DNA from 2 places in the Kitasatospora sp. NPDC059795 genome. Region 2 is predicted to be linked to the other one. Evidence: riboswitches for the same ligand, from Rfam matches in the RefSeq annotation. Region 2 holds a riboswitch; the other holds the start of a gene.
What was found. A riboswitch is a leader RNA that binds a small molecule or an ion and turns the genes downstream of it on or off. The one in region 2 is predicted to bind glycine.
Positions count from the first base shown of each region.

Region 1: another riboswitch for glycine. It lies ahead of gcvT (glycine cleavage system aminomethyltransferase GcvT); the one in region 2 lies ahead of gcvP (aminomethyl-transferring glycine dehydrogenase).

Region 1 covers NZ_JBHWID010000002.1:672,520-681,290, forward strand. The annotation lists gene glyA (serine hydroxymethyltransferase) at 1-676, opposite strand, end outside; gene gcvH (glycine cleavage system protein GcvH) at 692-1,066, opposite strand; gene gcvT (glycine cleavage system aminomethyltransferase GcvT) at 1,169-2,287, opposite strand; glycine riboswitch at 2,438-2,542, opposite strand; gene ACFV4P_RS06945 (enhanced serine sensitivity protein SseB) at 2,681-3,448, shown strand; gene ACFV4P_RS06950 (enhanced serine sensitivity protein SseB C-terminal domain-containing protein) at 3,568-4,392, shown strand; gene ACFV4P_RS06955 (ABC transporter permease) at 4,939-5,937, shown strand; gene ACFV4P_RS06960 (ABC transporter substrate-binding protein) at 5,966-7,726, shown strand; gene ACFV4P_RS06965 (ABC transporter permease) at 7,848-8,771, shown strand, end outside.
Region 2 covers NZ_JBHWID010000021.1:10,374-19,144, forward strand. The annotation lists gene ACFV4P_RS31420 (DNA polymerase IV) at 1-1,248, shown strand, start outside; gene ACFV4P_RS31425 (MFS transporter) at 1,574-3,043, opposite strand; gene ACFV4P_RS31430 (PRC and DUF2382 domain-containing protein) at 3,200-4,204, opposite strand; glycine riboswitch at 4,392-4,498, shown strand; gene gcvP (aminomethyl-transferring glycine dehydrogenase) at 4,717-7,587, shown strand; gene ACFV4P_RS31440 (DUF1844 domain-containing protein) at 7,851-8,225, opposite strand; gene infC (translation initiation factor IF-3) at 8,688-8,771, shown strand, end outside.

The sequences.
Region 1 (8,771 bases), on a different contig from region 2:
TGGTGACCACGTCCGCGTACGGCACCGGGGAGGGGTGCAGACCGGCGGCGACCAGGCCGGCGAAGTGCGCCATGTCGACCATCAGCAGGGCGCCGACCTCGTCCGCGATGCGGCGGAACTCGGCGAAGTCCAGCTGGCGCGGGTAGGCGGACCAGCCGGCGATGATCAGCTTGGGCTGGTGCTCCTTGGCGAGGCGCTCGACCTCGGCCATGTCGACCTGGCCGGTCTTCTCGTCCACGTGGTACGCGGCCACGTTGTAGAGCTTGCCGGAGAAGTTGATCTTCATGCCGTGGGTCAGGTGACCGCCGTGGGCCAGGCTCAGGCCCAGGATGGTGTCGCCCGGCTGGATCAGCGCGAACATCGCCGCGGCGTTCGCCTGCGCGCCGGAGTGCGGCTGCACGTTGGCGTGCTCGGCGCCGAACAGCTCCTTGACCCGGTCGATCGCGATCTGCTCGACCACGTCGACGTGCTCGCAGCCGCCGTAGTAACGGCGGCCGGGGTAGCCCTCGGCGTACTTGTTGGTGAGCACCGAGCCCTGGGCCTCCATGACCGCCACCGGGGCGAAGTTCTCGGAGGCGATCATTTCCAGGGTGGTCTGCTGGCGGTGCAGCTCGGCGTCGACCGCGGCGGCGATCTCCGGGTCGAGCGCGTGGAGGGACTGGTTGAGAACCGTCATGAGGGGGTCTCCCGGTCAGGCGCCGGTGAAGGCGGTGTAGCCGTCGGCGTCGAGCAGCTCGTCGGTGGCCGTGGCCCGGACCTTGAACAGCCAACCGCCCTCGAAGGGCTCCGAGTTGACCAGGGCCGGGTCGTCGATGACCTCCTGGTTGACCTCGGTGACCTCGCCGGTGGCGGGGGAGAAGAGGTCGCTGACCGACTTGGTGGACTCGAGCTCGCCACAGGTCTCACCCGCGGTGACGGTGTCGCCGACATTCGGGAGCTGGACGTAGACGATGTCGCCGAGGGCGTCCGCGGCGTGCGCGGTGATGCCGATCGTCGACACCCCGTCCACGGCGGCCGTCAGCCACTCGTGCTCCTTGGTGTACTGCAGGTGCGTGGGGTTGCTCATGACGTCATTCTCCAGGATCGCGGGAGGGGAGGGCGCGGCCGTCCGCTGGGCGGACGAACCGGAAAGAACTGCTCGAACAGGCAGGTGAAGGGGCGACGGAGGTCAGCGGGCGCGCTTGTAGAACGGCAGCGCGACGACCTGGACCGGCTCGGCCTTGCCGCGGACGTCCACGGCGACGGTGGCGCCCGGCTCGGCGTGCGCGGCGTCCACGTACGCGATGGCGATCGGCTTGCCCAGGGTCGGGGAGGGCGAGCCGGAGGTGATCCGGCCGATCGCGGCGCCCTCGGCGTCCACCACGGCGTACTCGGCACGCGGGACGCGGCGGCCCTCGGAGACCAGGCCGACCAGCTTGCGCGGGGGGTTGGCCTCGGCGGCCGCGGCGGCCTCCTCCAGGGCCTTGCGGCCGACGAACTCGCCGTTGTTGGTGGTCTTGTCGAAACGCACCACGCGGCCCAGGCCGGCGTCGAACGGGGTCAGCTCGGTGGACAGCTCGTGCCCGTACAGCGGCATGCCGGCCTCCAGGCGCAGCGTGTCGCGGCAGGACAGGCCGCACGGGACGAGGCCCTCGGCGGTGCCGGCCCCGGTCAGCGCGGTCCACAGGTGTTCGGCGTCGGCGGGGGCGCAGAAGACCTCGAAGCCGTCCTCGCCGGTGTAGCCGGTGCGGGCCAGCCAGACCTGACGGTCCGCCACGGTGGCGGGCAGCAGCGCGTAGTACTTGAGGCCGGGCAGGTCGGCGTCGGTGAGCTTGGCCAGGATGCCGTTGGCCTCCGGGCCCTGGACGGCGAGCAGCGCGTAGGCGTCGCAGTCGTCGCGGACGGTGGCGTCGAAGCCGGCCGCGCGCTCGGTCAGGGCGTCCAGCACGACCTGGGCGTTGGAGGCGTTGGCGACCACCAGGTACTCGTTCTCCGCGGTGCGGTAGACGATCAGGTCGTCCAGGATGCCGCCGTCCTCGCGGCAGATCATGGTGTAGCGGGCGCGCAGCACGCCGAGCGCGGAGATGAAGCCGACCAGGGCGTGGTCGAGCAGTTCGCCGGCCTGCGGGCCGGAGACGGTGATCTCGCCCATGTGCGACAGGTCGAACAGGCCGGCCTTGGTACGGACCGCGAGGTGCTCCTCGCGCTCGCTGCCGTAGCGCAGCGGCATGTCCCAGCCCGCGAAGTCGGTCATGGTGGCGCCGAGCGAGCGGTGCAGCGCGTCGAGCGCGGTGAGGCGGAGGGACACGACAGGACTCCCGGGATCTGGAAACGGGCAGGCTGGGGCGAATCTCCCCGTCTGTCGTCGAACCTGAGAGCTTCACCGCATCCCGGACAGGATGGCGGTTTGCACCGTGGGTGGGCGCACGGCACGGCCGTGTCCACTTTCCAGATCTGCCTCGCCCGGGCGGTAGGGGGGCCTGAGAGATTCCGGGGAGGACTTGCTCCTTCGGCGCCGGTCGCGACCGGGTGACGGTCGTTCCGGCTCTCCCGCGCGGGTTCGAGCGGCCGGTATGAAGTTAGGGCGGGCCCATCATGGCATGCCGCGGGGTGCTTGCGGCAGTGGGGATGGATCACACTCGCACCGGCCCGCCCGCCGACGCCGCTAACCTGAACGCAACCGTGAGTGTGGAGGGGCGAGATGGGGTTCCCGCTGGGTCAGGTTCCGGAAGGCGGGAGCTGGCCGGCCAACGAGCTGGAGCAGGTGCTGATGGCGGCCCTGGGCGACCCGGGGGCGACGCCCCGGGTGATCGAGGTGCTGGCCCGCAGTCAGGTGTGGATCCCGCTGCCGTCCGGCGCCGATCCGCAGTCGGGCTCGCTCGACCTGCCGACCCTGGAGCTCGCCGGCGCGCCCTACGTGCCGGTGTACAGCTCGCAGGAGCTGTACCTGCAGCACGCGCCGGGCATCCCGTTCGCGATCGCCCCGATGTGGGAGTTCGCCCGGGGTCTGCCGCTGGGCATCGGCGTCGCGGTCAACCCCGAGGCGCCGGTGGGCATCCCGGTGCCGCCGGAGGGCGTCGGGGAGCTGCGGCGCGGGCCGCGCGGCGAGGACTGGGAGGCGCAGGGCGTCACCGAGGGGGCCCGGGTGGCGCTCAAGGAGCCCGAGCCGCACCAGGAGCCGTACGCCTTCCTGGCCGCCGCCACCGGTGAACTCGCCGCCGTGCCGGGCGTGCTGACGGCCCGTCGGGCGCTGGCCCGGGTGGAGGGCGAGTCGACCCTGCTGTACATCGGCGTCCAGCTGGACCCGGCGTCCCCGGCCGACCCCGGCGACGTCAACCTCGCGCTCGGCCGGGCGCTCGGAACCGCGCCGCCGAGTTGGGGCGTCCACCTGGTGCTGCTCGACCTGGTCGCGGACCCGGTGGTGGACTGGCTGCTGGGGCGGGTACAGCCCTTCTACGTGCGGCCGTGAGGCCCGAGGGATCCGGTACGGCGGCATGACGGTTGACGGGCGCGACCCATAGGGTTGCCCCGGCACACCGCGGGGCGGTGGACGGGCGGACGAGGGAAGTCGAGAAAGAGGGCGGCGACGTGACGGGAGCAGCGGGCGACCCGGGCGCGATCGAGCGCGCCCTCGGAGCGGTCGCACCGGAGCGCTGGGAGGCGTACGAGGGGCTGTTGCGCGCCCTCGCGCACGGGCAGGTCTGGATGCTGCTCTGGCACGGAAGCCCGGGCAGCCCGGACGCCCAGTACGGGAACATGGACGTCGGCGGGCACGGCTACGCGCCCTGTGTGACCTCGCCGGGGCAGCTGACGGCCAGCGGCTGGTCGCGCGGCCACGAGGTGGTGTCCGGGCCGGAGATCGCCGGCTCGCTGTACCGCTCCCGCTGGGGCCTGTGGCTGGACCCGCACCGCCCGGGCGGCGGCATCGGCGTGCCGTGGGCCGACCTCCGGCGGATCGCGGTCGGCCTGGACCGGCTGCCGGCCGGGCCGCTGCGGATCTCCGAACCGACCGGCCAGGCACCGCAGTTCTTCGCCGTGCTGAACCAACAGGCCGCCGAGGTACGCCCGTTGCGTTCGCTCTGGCGGGCCTGGGTCGAACCGGTGCTGGGCGAACCGCACTTGGCGATCGGTCTGGACCTGTACGACACCTCGCCGCCGGCCGTGGAGGCCGCCCGGGCGCTGGTGCAGCGGGCCGCCGCGCAGGCCCCCGAGGGGCCGGCCGTCTCGACCGTGCTGATGGCCGACGAGTTCGACCCGGTGGCGATGTGGCTGCGGGCCGGCACCCGCCCGTTCTTCGACCGGCAGGCCGCGGCCGGTCCCTACCCCACCGGTTTCGGTTACGCAGCGCAACCACCGTCCGGGCCCGCACCGGGCTGGCCGGGGCCCCAGTGGCCGGGATACCCGGGTCGATGACCGAGTTCTGACAAAACGTCCGAAAACCCCCGCCCCCGCCTCCTCCCGAGGCGGGCGGGGGCTTTTCGCGTTCCCGGGGTCTACGCGCGGCGCCACCGGCGCCACCTGGCGTTTCCCCGCCAATGGCGGGGTGTCGTCAAAGCGACTCTTGACGGGCGTGTGACCCCTGTGTGAAGAGCGATATGCCAGCGCAACGGTTGTGCATGCGGGCAGATCACAGTTAGGCATCCTTCGTCATGAGGGTCTTCCGTCGGGTACATCCCATGACAGAGAGTGCTGCCCAATGCGGAGCGCGAGACGATCCTCACGAAGGTGAACGTGCCGCCGCCACAGCATGAACCGCACGATGCGCATCTCCGTGCGGCCGCACCATGCGCGCCGGGGCAATCCACCCGGCGTCCTCGGCACCACCCCGTAACGCTCTGCTTGCCAAACGCACTTCTGCACCGCCGCATCGGCACCCGGCACCACCGCAACCGCTCTGCCTTCCGCACCAAACGCGACTCCGTGGGCCGGCCACCGTCGGCGAGGGGAACGAACTGACTCATGACCACACCCACCGAGACCTCGGGTCCGCCGTCCGGCGCTCAGCCTGACGGTGCGTCAACCACCGCGCCGGCCAAGAAGATCGAGGGTCGCTCGCCGGGCCGCATCGCCTGGGACCGCCTCAAGCGCGACAAGGTCGCCCTGGCCGGCGGTGTCGTGGTGATCCTGCTGGTGCTGGCCGCGATCTTCGCGCCGGTGCTGTCCTCCATGTTCGGACACCCGCCGAACGAACCGCACCCGGACCAGATCAACCCGGACCTCGGCCTGCCCAGGGGCTCGTTCGGCGGCATCAGCGGCGACTTCCTGCTGGGCGTCGACCCGACGTTCGGCCGCGACGTGTTCTCCCGGATCCTCTACGGTGCGCAGATCTCGATGCTGGTGGCGCTCGGCGCGGCCGTGCTGTCGGTCTGCATCGGCGTGGTCATGGGCGTCACGGCCGGCTACTTCGGCGGCTGGGTGGACGCGTTCATCAGCCGGGTCATGGACATCCTGCTGGCCTTCCCGCAGCTGCTGTTCAGCATCGCCCTCGTGTCGGTGATGCCCACCTCGGCGTTCGGCATCCCGGACCAGTGGCTGCGACCCCTCATCCTGGTCTTCGTCATCGGCTTCTTCGGCTGGCCCTACATCGGACGCATCGTCAGGGGCCAGGCGATGTCGCTGCGCGAGCGGGAGTTCGTGGACGCGGCCCGCAGCCTCGGCGCCGGCCGCACCCACATCCTGTTCCGCGAACTCCTGCCCAACCTGGTGGCGCCGATCCTGGTCTACGCGACCCTGATCATCCCCACCAACATCCTCAACGAGGCGGCGCTCAGCTTCCTCGGGGCCGGTGTCCGGCCGCCGACCGCGTCCTGGGGGCAGATGCTCTCCGAAGCGGTCCGGATCTACCAGGCGGACCCCATGTACATGGTGGTGCCCGGCCTCGCCATCTTCATCACCGTGCTCGCCTTCAACCTCTTCGGTGACGGCCTGCGCGATGCGCTCGACCCCAAGGGCAACTGAGCCCGCGACTCTGGAGGTTCTCCAACCAATGAAGCGAAACAGGACGCTCGCGGTCGCCGCCCTCGCGGCCACCCTCGCGCTCACCGCCACCGCGTGCGGCGGTAGCAAGAACGACACGGGCGGCAACAACAAGGGCGGCGCGGGCTTCAACGCGGCCGTCGACAAGGTGGTGAACCCGTCCACCCAGAAGGGCGGCACCCTCAACATGTGGACCACCACCGACGTGGACTCGCTCGACCCCGGTCGCGCGTACTACGCCTCGGTGTGGAACTTCGAGCGCTTCTACTCCCGCACCCTGCTGGCCTTCGACGGCAAGCCGGGCAAGGACGGCCTGAAGCTGGTCCCCGACCTGGCCGCAGCCCAGCCGGAGATCGCCGCCGACGGCAAGACCTACACCTTCAAGCTGAAGCCGGGTCTGAAGTTCGAGGACGGCTCGGTCATCACCTCGAAGGACATCAAGTACGGCGTCGAGCGCATCTTCGCGCAGGACGTCATCTCCGGTGGCCCGACCTACCTGATCAACGAGCTCGACCAGGGCCAGGATTACAAGGGCCCGTACACCGACACGGACCCGAACAAGCTCGGCCTGAAGACGGTCGAGACCCCGGACGACACCACCATCGTCTTCAAGCTGGCGAAGCCCAACTCGGACTTCCCGTACCTGCTGGCCATGGGCTCGGCCGCGCCGGTCCCGCAGAAGCTCGACACCGGCTCCAAGTACGGCGAGAAGCCGGTCTCCTCCGGCCCGTACAAGTTCAAGTCGGCCGAGCCGGGCAAGGGCTACGAGCTGGTCCGCAACGAGAACTGGGACCCGGCCTCCGACCCGTTCCGCAAGGCGCTGCCGGACGTCGTCAAGCTGACCGTCACCACCAACGCCGACGACATGGACCAGCAGCTGCTGGCGAACAGCGCCGACCTCGACTGGGCCCAGACCGGCCTGTCGCAGGCCGCGCAGGTCAAGGTGCTGCAGGACGACTCGCTGAAGGCCAACACCGACGACCCGTACAACGGCTTCATCCGCTACATCACGCTGGCCCCGTCGGTCGCCCCGTTCGACAACCAGCACTGCCGCAACGCGGTGCTGTACGCGGCCGACACCACCGCCCTGCAGACCGCCCGCGGCGGCTCGGTGGCCGGCTCGATCTACGGCTCGATGCTGCCCCCGAACATCCTCGGCTCGGACAACTACGACCCGTTCAACCTGACCCAGGGCAAGCCGAACGTCGAGAAGGCCAAGGAAGAGCTGAAGGCCTGCGGCAAGCCGGAGGGCTTCAAGACCAACATCGCGGTCCGCGGCAACAAGCCGAAGGAGGTCAACTCCGCGGTGGCGCTGCAGACCGCCCTCAAGGCCGTCAACATCGACGTCACGGTCCAGCAGTACGACGGCAAGCTGATCGCCTCCGAGATCGGCGCGCCCGACGTGGTCAAGTCCAAGGGCTACGGCCTGATCGTGATGGGCTGGGGCGCCGACTACCCGACCGGCTCCGGCTACATGCAGCCCCTGATGGACGGCCGCTTCATCCCGAGCAACGGCAACAGCAACTACGCCGAGATCAACGACCCCGAGGTCAACGGCTGGTTCGACCAGGCCGCGCAGCAGACCGACCCGGCCAAGGCCGCCGACCTCTACAAGAAGATCAACCACAAGGTGATCGACGGCGCCTACTACCTGCCGATCGTCGCCGACAAGGCCCTGAACTGGCGCAACCCGCGCCTGACCAACGTCTACATCACCGACGCGTTCGGCGAGGTGGACTTCCAGGCCCTCGGCGTCAACGACGGCAAGTGACCTGACCTTCCCCCTTTAGTTCGCACCGCTAGTCCGAAGGGCAGGTGAAGGCCCTGCCCGGGCCGGCCGGATCAGTCCCCCACCGGGGAAGTCCGGCCGGCCCGTGGCAGGGCCGACCGCAGTGCTCGTGTATCTCTTCAGGCGACTGATCAACGTCGTCCTCATGCTGCTGGTGGTCGCTGCGGTGACCTTCGGCATCTTCTTCATGGTGCCCAAGCTCACCGGAACCGACCCCGCGCTGCTCTATGTGGGCAAGATCGCGGACAAGGTGGCCGTCGAGGGTATCCGCCACAAGATGGGCCTCGACAAGTCGATCGTCGAACAGTTCTGGCTCTTCCTGAAGGGCATCGTCGTCGGCCGCGACTACAACGCCGGCACCGACATGACCCACTGCTACGCCCCCTGCCTGGGTTACTCGTTCAAGACCGAGCGGGAGGTCTGGCCGCTGCTGCTGGACCGGGTCGGCGTGGACTTCTCGCTCGCCGTCGGCGCCTCGGTGCTCTGGCTGGTGTTCGGCACCGCCACCGGCATCGTCTCCGCGCTGCGCCGCGGCACCGCGCTGGACCGCATCACCATGTCCGTCGCGCTGGCCGGCGTCTCGCTGCCGATGTACTTCACCGGCCTGGTCTCGCTCGCCGTCTTCGTGCACCAACTCGGCTGGTTCCCAAGCAAGTACACGGACTTCGCGAACGATCCGGTGGCCTGGTTCCAGGGGCTGGTACTGCCCTGGATCACCCTGGCCTTCCTGTTCGCCGCGACCTACGCCCGACTCAGTCGCGCCACCCTGCTCGACGTGCTCGGCGAGGACTACATCCGCACCGCGCGTGCCAAGGGCCTCAAGGAACCCGTGGTCATCGGCAAGCACGCCATGCGCTCCACGCTGACCCCGATCCTGACCGTCTTCGGCATGGACCTCGGCGGCCTGCTCGGCGGCGCGGTGCTCACCGAGTCCACGTTCAACCTGCGCGGACTCGGCTACGAGGCGGTCCAGTCGATCGCCTCCAGCGACCTGCCGGTGATCATGGGCGTGACGCTCTTCGCCGCG
Region 2 (8,771 bases):
CGGAAGTTCGGCGTGCACTCGGCGATGCCGACGGCGCAGGCGCGGCGGCTGTGCCCGAACGCGGCGTTCCTGACCGGCCGGTTCGAGGCGTACCGGGCCAACAGCGAGATCGTCATGGGCCTGCTGCGGGAGCGCTCCCCGCTGGTCGAACCGCTCAGCCTGGACGAGGCGTTCGTCGACCTGGAGGCCGGGCCGTACGGGCCGGCGCTGGCCGCCGCGACGCCCGCCGAGGGCGCGCAGCTGGTGCTGGCGCTGGCGGAGGACCTGCGGGCGGACATCGTGGAGCGGACCGGGCTGACGGCCTCGGTCGGGGCCGCCGCGTCCAAGCTGATGGCGAAGATCGCCTCCGAGCAGGCCAAACCGGACGGGCTGGTGCTGATCGAACCCGGCTCGGAGCAGTCGGTGCTCGCGCCGATGCCGGTGCGGGCGCTGCCGGGCATCGGGCCGGCCACCGAGCAGGCGCTGCGGCGGGCCGGGCTGACGAGCGTCGCGGATCTGGCGGAGGCCGGGTTCGAGGATCTGGTCGGGCTGCTGGGGAAGGCGCACGGGGCGGGCGTCTTCCAGATGGCGCTGGGGTGGGACGAGCGGCCGGTGGTGCCGGACCGGGACGCGAAGTCGGTCTCGGTGGAGGACACGTTCGAGGTCGACCTGGCCGATCGGGACCGCATTCTGCGCGAGATCGACCAGTTGTCCGCGCGGTGCGTGCGACGGCTGCGGGCGGCCGGGCGGTCCGGGCGGACGGTGGTGCTGAAGGTGCGGCGGTTCGACTTCTCGACGCTGACCCGGTCGGAGACGCTGCGCGGGCCGACGGACGATCCCGAGGTGATCGGCGCGACGGCGCGGCGCCTGGCGATGCAGGTGGACATCACGGGAGGTGTGCGGCTGCTGGGGGTGGGCGTGACGCAGCTCGCGGACTACACGCAGGAGGATCTGTTCGCGCAGTTGGAGCGGGAGGAGAGGGGAGAGAGGGAGAAGGAAGGGGAGGGGGAGGGGGATGGGGCGGAGGTCGGTGAGGTGGAGGAGGTGCCGGCCGAGCCCGTGGTCCGGCGGTGGTGGCCGGGGCAGGACGTGACGCACCGGGAGTACGGGCCGGGGTGGGTGCAGGGGAGCGGGGTCGGGCGGGTGACGGTGCGGTTCGAGACGCCGTACTCGGAGCGGCCGGGGCGGGTGCGGACGTTTTCGGTGGATGACGAGGGGTTGGAGGCTTCGGGGGCGCTTCCGCTCAGGCCTCCGGCGGTTGAGGGGTAGGGCGGGGGCGGGCGGGGCGGGGTTTTGGGGTGGGGCAGCAGCTCGGGGCGCCTTGGGGTGTGGGGCACCAGGTAGGGGAGGCGAGTTGGGGGAGGGGGGTGGCTGGGCGCGCAGTTCCTCGCGCCCCTGGTTTCGCACCCTCTCGCGCCTTCGGGGCGTGGGGGCGGGTTGGGGAGGCGAGTTGGGGGAGGGGGGTGGCTGGGCGCGCAGTTCCTCGCGCCCCTGGATTCGCGTCCGGTGGTGCAAGACGGACACCCCCCGCCGATGCCCTGGGCGGGGGGTGTCCGTGTGACTCGCGTGTGTCCAGTACGCGAGGGGGACGCCGTCAGGCGTCGGTCTTGGCGAGGGCCGGGGTGGGCTGCTCGGTGGGGGTGGAGGCGGGCTTGGTGGCGCGGATGGCGAAGGGGACGATCGCGGCGACCAGGCACATGGCTCCGGCGATCCAGAACGCGTTCTGGTAGGCGTTCAGGGTGGGGAGGTGGACCGGGATGGGGAGCTTGAGGGTGTCGCCGGTGAGGATCGCGGCCATCACGGCGGTGCCGATGGCGCCGCCGACGGTGCGCAGGACGGCGTTCATGCCGTTGGCGATGCCGGACTGCTCGGCGGGGACGGCGCCGTTGATGTAGGCGGGCATGGCGGCGTAGGCCAGGCCGACGCCGAGGCCGAAGACGGCGGAGGAGAAGTAGATGTCGAACTCGGCGTCGTGGCGCAGCGCCAGGTAGGCCATGGCGACGGCGCCGAGCAGGCCGCCGAGGACCAGCGGGAGGCGGGGGCCGCGGCGGGCGATGAGCAGGGCGCCGACGGGGGCGGCGACCATGGAGCCGATCGCGGAGGGCAGCAGCATGATGCCGGCGTGCAGGACGGTGGCGGTGAAGCCGTAGTGGGTGAGCTTCTCCGGGGTCTGCGCGAAGTTGCTGATCACCATGAACGAGCCGTACATGCCGAAGCCGATGAGCAGGCCGGAGATGTTGGTGAAGGCGACGGCGGGGCGGGCCATCATCTTCAGGTCGACCAGCGGGTGGGCGACCTTGGCCTCGACCAGCAGCCACAGCAGGGCGACGACGGCGGCGACGGCGAACAGGCCGAGGGTGCGAGTGGAGCCCCAGCCCCATTCGTTGCCGCGGCTGACGGCGATCAGCAGGGCGGACAGCCAGCCGGCCAGGGTGAGCGCGCCGAGCGGGTCGGCGCCGCCGTTCTTGTCGACGACCGGGTCGCTGGGCACCCGCAGGATCACCAGCGCGACGGCGGCCAGACCGAAGACCAGGCCCATCCAGAAGATCGACTTGTAGTCCCAGTGCTCCAGCAGCAGGCCGGTGGCGACCAGACCGAGGCCGGAGCCGACGCCCATCGAGGCGGAGATGGCGGCGACGCCGGCGGTGACCTTCTGCTTCGGCAGTTCGTCACGGACGATGGCGATCGCCAGCGGCAGCACGCCGCCGCCCGCGCCCTGGAGCACCCGGGCGACGACCAGCAGGCCGAAGGAGTGGGTGCAGACCGCGAGGCCGGAGCCGAGCACCAGGCCGGCCAGCGAGATCAGCAGTACGGGCTTGCGGCCGCGCAGGTCGCCGAAGCGGCCCAGCAGCGGGGTGAGGACCGCTGCGGAGAGCAGGTTGGCCGTCATCAGCCAGGTGATGTCGGAGCCCGACACCTTCAGCTCGGCGGCCAGGCTCGGAAGGATCGGGACGACTGCGGTCTGGACCACGCTGTAGGCCAGCATGGCGAGGATCAGCGCGGGCAGGACCTTGGCGCTGGTGGGTTTGGCGGCCGCGGCGGTGGGCTGTGGTGCCTCACTCACGGGAATCCTCCGGGTTGCTTCATACGGCGATAGTGCAGGGACTGAAGTAACGATCCAGGGAGATGCTTCAATCTGTCAAATATCTAATGGTTAAACTTTGGCAAAGTCGAAGCCCCGGCCCGCCGAGGCGGACCGGGGCCGGGAGTTGGCGATCCGTCAGACCGGAGAGGTCGCCGGAGACTGCGGCTGCGCGTTCCACGGCTGGTGCTGCCGGGCGGAGGCGTCGCCGTCCGCGGCGGTGGTCGGGCCGTGCACCTCGACCTGCTCGCGGCGCAGCTCCTCGCGGACCACCTCCTCCTCGGTGTACCGCTCCACCACCAGCCGCACCCGTTCCACCGGCGCCAGGTACTTGCGGATCACCGGGCGCTCCTCGCGCAGGGTGACCTCCTCGACGGCCTCGGCGATCTCCTGGTCGCTCAGTGCCGCGCGCTCCGCCTCCGACACCGGGATGCGCTCCACCCGCACCCGCTCGCGCACCAGCGGCACCCGGCGCTCCACCGCCTCGGTGGTCACGTACTTGCGCAGCCGGGTGGTGCCGACGGTGTGCCACTCGGTGGTGATGTCCAGGCGCTCCTCGCGGCAGGTGATCTCCACCGGCGCGTTCTGCTTGCGGGGGTGGTCGGTCCGGGCGGCCGGCTCGGCGGGGCGGGCCGGCTGCTCCGGCGCGGCCTTCGGCTTCGGCGGGGCGTAGCCCGGCGGCGCCGGGGCCGGGCCCTGGACCGGGCCGGGCGAGGCGGAGGCGAGGTCGCCGAAGTCGCGGTCGGCGAAGTCGCGGTCGGCGACCTTCTCCGAGTACTCCTTCGGGCCGGCCGGGGGCGCCGCGGCGAACCGGGCGGGCTGCCGGCCGCCCGCCGTGTCCAGGCCGTAGTAGCGGTACAGCTCCAACTCCTGCTCCGGCGAGAGGTGCTGGCCCACCCCGAAGTCCGGGGACTCTTTGATCAGCGACTTGTCGTACGGGACGTGCAGCTCGTCGCCGGAGAACTCGCTGGTGGTCAGCGGGACGAAGGCGTCCCGGCCGAAGATCCCGGTGCGGACGGCCGCCCACTCCGGCTCCCCGGTCGCGTCGTCCAGGTACACCTCGTCGACCGTGCCGATCTTGTCACCGTTCCGGTCGACCGCCTTGTGTCCGATCAGGTCGCGCGGATCGATATCGGTCTGCACGCTGTCCTCCGGTTGCTGCTCCTGGGAGACCCGTCGGGGGAGCGGTCGGAGGAGCGTGCCGGACCGCTATTCCACACCAAAAGGTACGTAACGGACGGTGTCGCTCCGAGCGCCGCCGTACGGGGCGGTTCGCAGGGCCGTACCGGTGATCGTCCAGGTCGGCGCTGGTACCCTGGGCGGCGACCGCCGAGCCCGCTCGGGAGAGTCCCGGCCCCCTGATTCGAGAGGGTTGCGGGACGCCGAAGGAGCAACCCCTCCCCGGAATCTCTCAGGCATCCGTACCGAGTGGGACCAGGTCACTCTGGAAAGCAGGGCAGGACCGTCGGCACCGAAGCCATCGGACGCTGCTCTCGCCGACGGTGCAAGCCGACCGGGCCACCACCCGGGCGCGCGAAGCTCTCAGGTACCGATGACAGAGGGGGAGGCTGACGGGTTCGTGCGCCCCGACGCTCCCACAGCGGCCGGCCGGCGTGCGTACCACCGCCGGTCCGCGACCAGGAGGCCCGACCCCCATGAACGCCCAGCCGACGCTCACCGAGCTTGAGCAGGCCAGCCCCTTCGAGCACCGCCACATCGGCCCCGACAGCGACGCCCAGCAGAAGATGCTGGCCCAGGTCGGCTACACCTCGCTGGACGAACTGTCCGACGCGGCCGTGCCGGACGCCATCCGCAGCCTCACCGCGCTCGGCCTGCCCGCCGGCCGCAGCGAGGCCCAGGTCCTCGCCGAGCTCCGCGAGCTCGCCGGCCGCAACCAGGTCCTCACCTCGATGATCGGCCTCGGCTACTACGGCACCTTCACCCCGCCGGTCATCCTGCGCAACGTCCTCGAGAACCCCGCCTGGTACACCGCCTACACCCCGTACCAGCCGGAGATCTCCCAGGGCCGCCTGGAGGCCCTGCTCAACTTCCAGACCGCGGTCTCCGACCTGACCGGCATGGCCACCTCCGGCTCCTCGCTGCTCGACGAGGGCACCGCCGCCGCCGAGGCGATGGCCCTGGCCCGGCGCGTCACCAAGGTCAAGGGCGGCGTCTTCCTGGTCGACGCCGACACCCTGCCGCAGACCCTCGCCGTGATCGAGACCCGCGCCGAACCGACCGGCGTCGAGGTCGTCACCGCCGACCTGTCCGACGGCATCCCGGCCGAGATCGCCGAACGCGGCGTCTTCGGCGTGCTGCTCCAGTACCCCGGCGCGTCCGGCGCCGTGCGCGAGATCAAGCCCGTCATCGAGCAGGCCCACCAGCTCGGCGCGGTCGTCGCCGTCGCCGCCGACCTGCTCGCCCTCACCCTGCTGCGCTCGCCCGGCGAGCTCGGCGCCGACATCGCCTGCGGCACCTCGCAGCGCTTCGGCGTCCCGATGGGCTTCGGCGGCCCGCACGCCGGCTACCTCGCCGTGCGCGCCGAGTACGCCCGCAACCTGCCCGGCCGCCTGGTCGGCGTCTCCGTCGACGCCGACGGCAACCGCGCCTACCGCCTCGCCCTGCAGACCCGCGAGCAGCACATCCGCCGCGAGAAGGCCACCTCCAACATCTGCACCGCGCAGGTGCTGCTCGCCGTGATGGCCTCCATGTACGCCGTCTACCACGGCCCCGACGGCCTCGCCGACATCGCCCGCCGCACCCACCGCTACGCCGCCGCACTCGCCTCCGGCCTGCGCGCGGGCGGCGTCGAGCTCGCCCACGAGGCGTTCTTCGACACCGTCACCGCGATCGTGCCCGGCAAGGCCGACGAGGTCGTCGCCGCGGCGCTGGCCGGTGGCGTGAACGTGTACAAGGTCGACGGCGACCGCGTGTCGGTCTCGTGCGACGAGACGACGACGCGTGAGCACCTGGCGGCCGTGTTCGCCGCGTTCGGGGTCTCCGGGGAGATCGCCGAGGACGCGGACGCGCTGCCGGCCGCGCTGCTGCGCGAGGACGAGTACCTGACGCACCCGGTGTTCCACAGCCACCGCTCCGAGACGGCGATGCTGCGCTACCTGCGCCGCCTGTCGGACCGTGACTACGCGCTCGACCGCGGCATGATCCCGCTGGGCTCCTGCACCATGAAGCTCAACGCGACCACCGAGATGGAGCCGATCACCTGGCCCGAGTTCGGTCAGCTGCACCCGTTCGCGCCGGTCGACCAGGCGGCGGGCTTCCTGACGCTGATCCGCGGGCTGGAGCAGCAGCTGGTGGAGGTCACCGGGTACGACGCCGTGTCGATCCAGCCGAACGCGGGCTCGCAGGGCGAGCTGGCCGGTCTGCTGGCCGTCCGGGCCTACCACCGGGCGAACGGCGACACCCAGCGCGACGTCTGCCTGATCCCGTCCTCGGCGCACGGCACCAACGCGGCCTCGGCGGCGATGGCCGGCATGCGGGTCGTCGTGGTCAAGACGCTGGCCGACGGCGACGTCGACGTCGAGGACCTGAAGGCCAAGATCGAGCAGCACCGTGAGCAGCTCGCCGTGCTGATGGTCACCTACCCGTCCACCCACGGCGTGTTCGAGACCCAGATCACCGAGATCTGCGCGCTCGTCCACGAGGCCGGCGGCCAGGTGTACGTCGACGGCGCCAACCTGAACGCGCTGGTCGGCCTCGCCAAGCCCGGCAAGTTCGGCGCGGACGTCTCGCACCTGAACCTGCACAAGACCTTCTGCATCCCGCACGGCGGCGGCGGCCCCGGCGTCGGCCCGGTCGCGGTGCGCGAGCACCTCGCGCCGTACCTGCCCAACCACCCGCTTCAGGCCGAGGCCGGCCCCGCGACCGGTGTCGGCCCGATCTCGGCCGCGCCGTGGGGCTCCGCGGCGATCCTGCCGATCTCCTGGTCGTACGTGCGACTGATGGGCGGCGAGGGCCTCAAGCGCGCCACCCAGGTGGCCGTGCTGAACGCCAACTACATCGCCAAGCGGCTCGCCCCGCACTTCCCGGTGCTGTACACCGGCCCCGGCGGGCTGGTCGCGCACGAGTGCATCATCGACCTGCGGCCGCTCAGCAAGGAGACGGGCGTCAGCGTCGACGACATCGCGAAGCGCCTGATCGACTACGGCTTCCACGCGCCGACGATGTCGTTCCCGGTGGCCGGCACGCTGATGATCGAGCCGACGGAGTCCGAGGACCTGTACGAGATCGACCGGTTCTGCGAGGCGATGATCGCTATCCGCGGGGAGATCGAGAAGGTCGGCTCGGGCGAGTGGGCGGCGGACGACAACCCGCTGGGCAACGCGCCGCACACCGCGGCGATGCTGGCGGGGGAGTGGACGCACTCCTACACCCGCGAGGAGGCGGTCTTCCCGGCGGGTGTGAACCCGGCGGACAAGTACTGGCCGGCGGTGCGACGCATCGACGGCGCGTACGGCGACCGGAACCTGGTGTGCTCGTGCCCGCCGCTCAGTGAGTACGACGCCTGAGTGGTGACCGCATAGAGCCGGAGCCGCCCGTCGAGGGATCTTTCCTCGGCGGGCGGCTCCGGCGTTGGGGTCAGAAGGCGCCTGCGGCGGGACAGGGACGCATAGCGAAAGCCGCCCGTCGGGGGAGTTCCCTCGGCGGGCGGCTCTGGCGTTGGGTCTTCCGCTGCGCGCAGCGCCCCTGGCGGGGCGGAAGGCGAAGGCGCCTGCGGCGGGGCCCTGCGGGGCTGGGGGCGGGAGGCGCCTTCGGCGGGGGGTGGGGGGGGTCAGGAGTAGACGGGGCCCGTGAACTTTTCGCCGGGGCCGGTGCCGGGGGCGTCGGGGATGAGGGAGGCTTCGCGGAAGGCGAGCTGGAGGGAGCGGAGGCCGTCGCGGAGGGGGGCGGCGTGGAAGTTGGAGATCTCGGGGGCTCCGGCGGTGACCAGGCCGGCGAGGGCGGTGATCAGCTTGCGGGCCTCGTCGAGGTCCTTGTCGGCCTCGCCGCCCTCGGCCAGGCCGCACTTGACGGCGGCGGCGCTCATCAGGTGGACGGCGACGGTGGTGATCACCTCGACGGCGGGGACCTCTGCGATGTCGCGGGTCAGGTCGTCGAAACCGAGGGCCTGGTCGGACTCGGGCGAGTGGTCGGGCTGGCTGGTCAAGGTGTCACTCCGGGATGCTGGTGCGAAAGCGCAGTACAAAGGGAGGGTACAAGGCGGGCGGAGGCGGACCGGAATACCGGTCGGCCCCGGAACGCTGGTATGCTTCGAGACTGACCGGCCAGGAACCCGATTCGGGAGCCAGGCCAGCAAGTGGAGGCTCCACTTCAGGAGGCCCGAGAGGGCAACCGCGACAGTCTCCCACCCGAGCGGCCGAAGGGTCGACGGGTCCGGTCCGTGGCGAGCGCCGCAAGGAATGCTTGCTGCCAGTGGTGTCCGTCAGGGCATCCCGGAACGTGTGGAGCCCCGCCTGTACCGTGCGGGGCTTTTTTCGTGCGTTCGGTGCTTCTGCCAGACGGCGGAGGGGCAGCGAAGCATGAATGAAGCCCCGCCCAGTGGTCGAAACCACTACGTGCGACCGCCGTCCGACGGCCGCATCGAAGAAGGTGCAACCGAGGAGGCCCCATCAGCACCGAGCCCCGCATCAACGACCGGATTCGCGTCCCCGAGGTGCGACTCGTCGGTCCCAGCGGCGAGCAGGTCGGCATC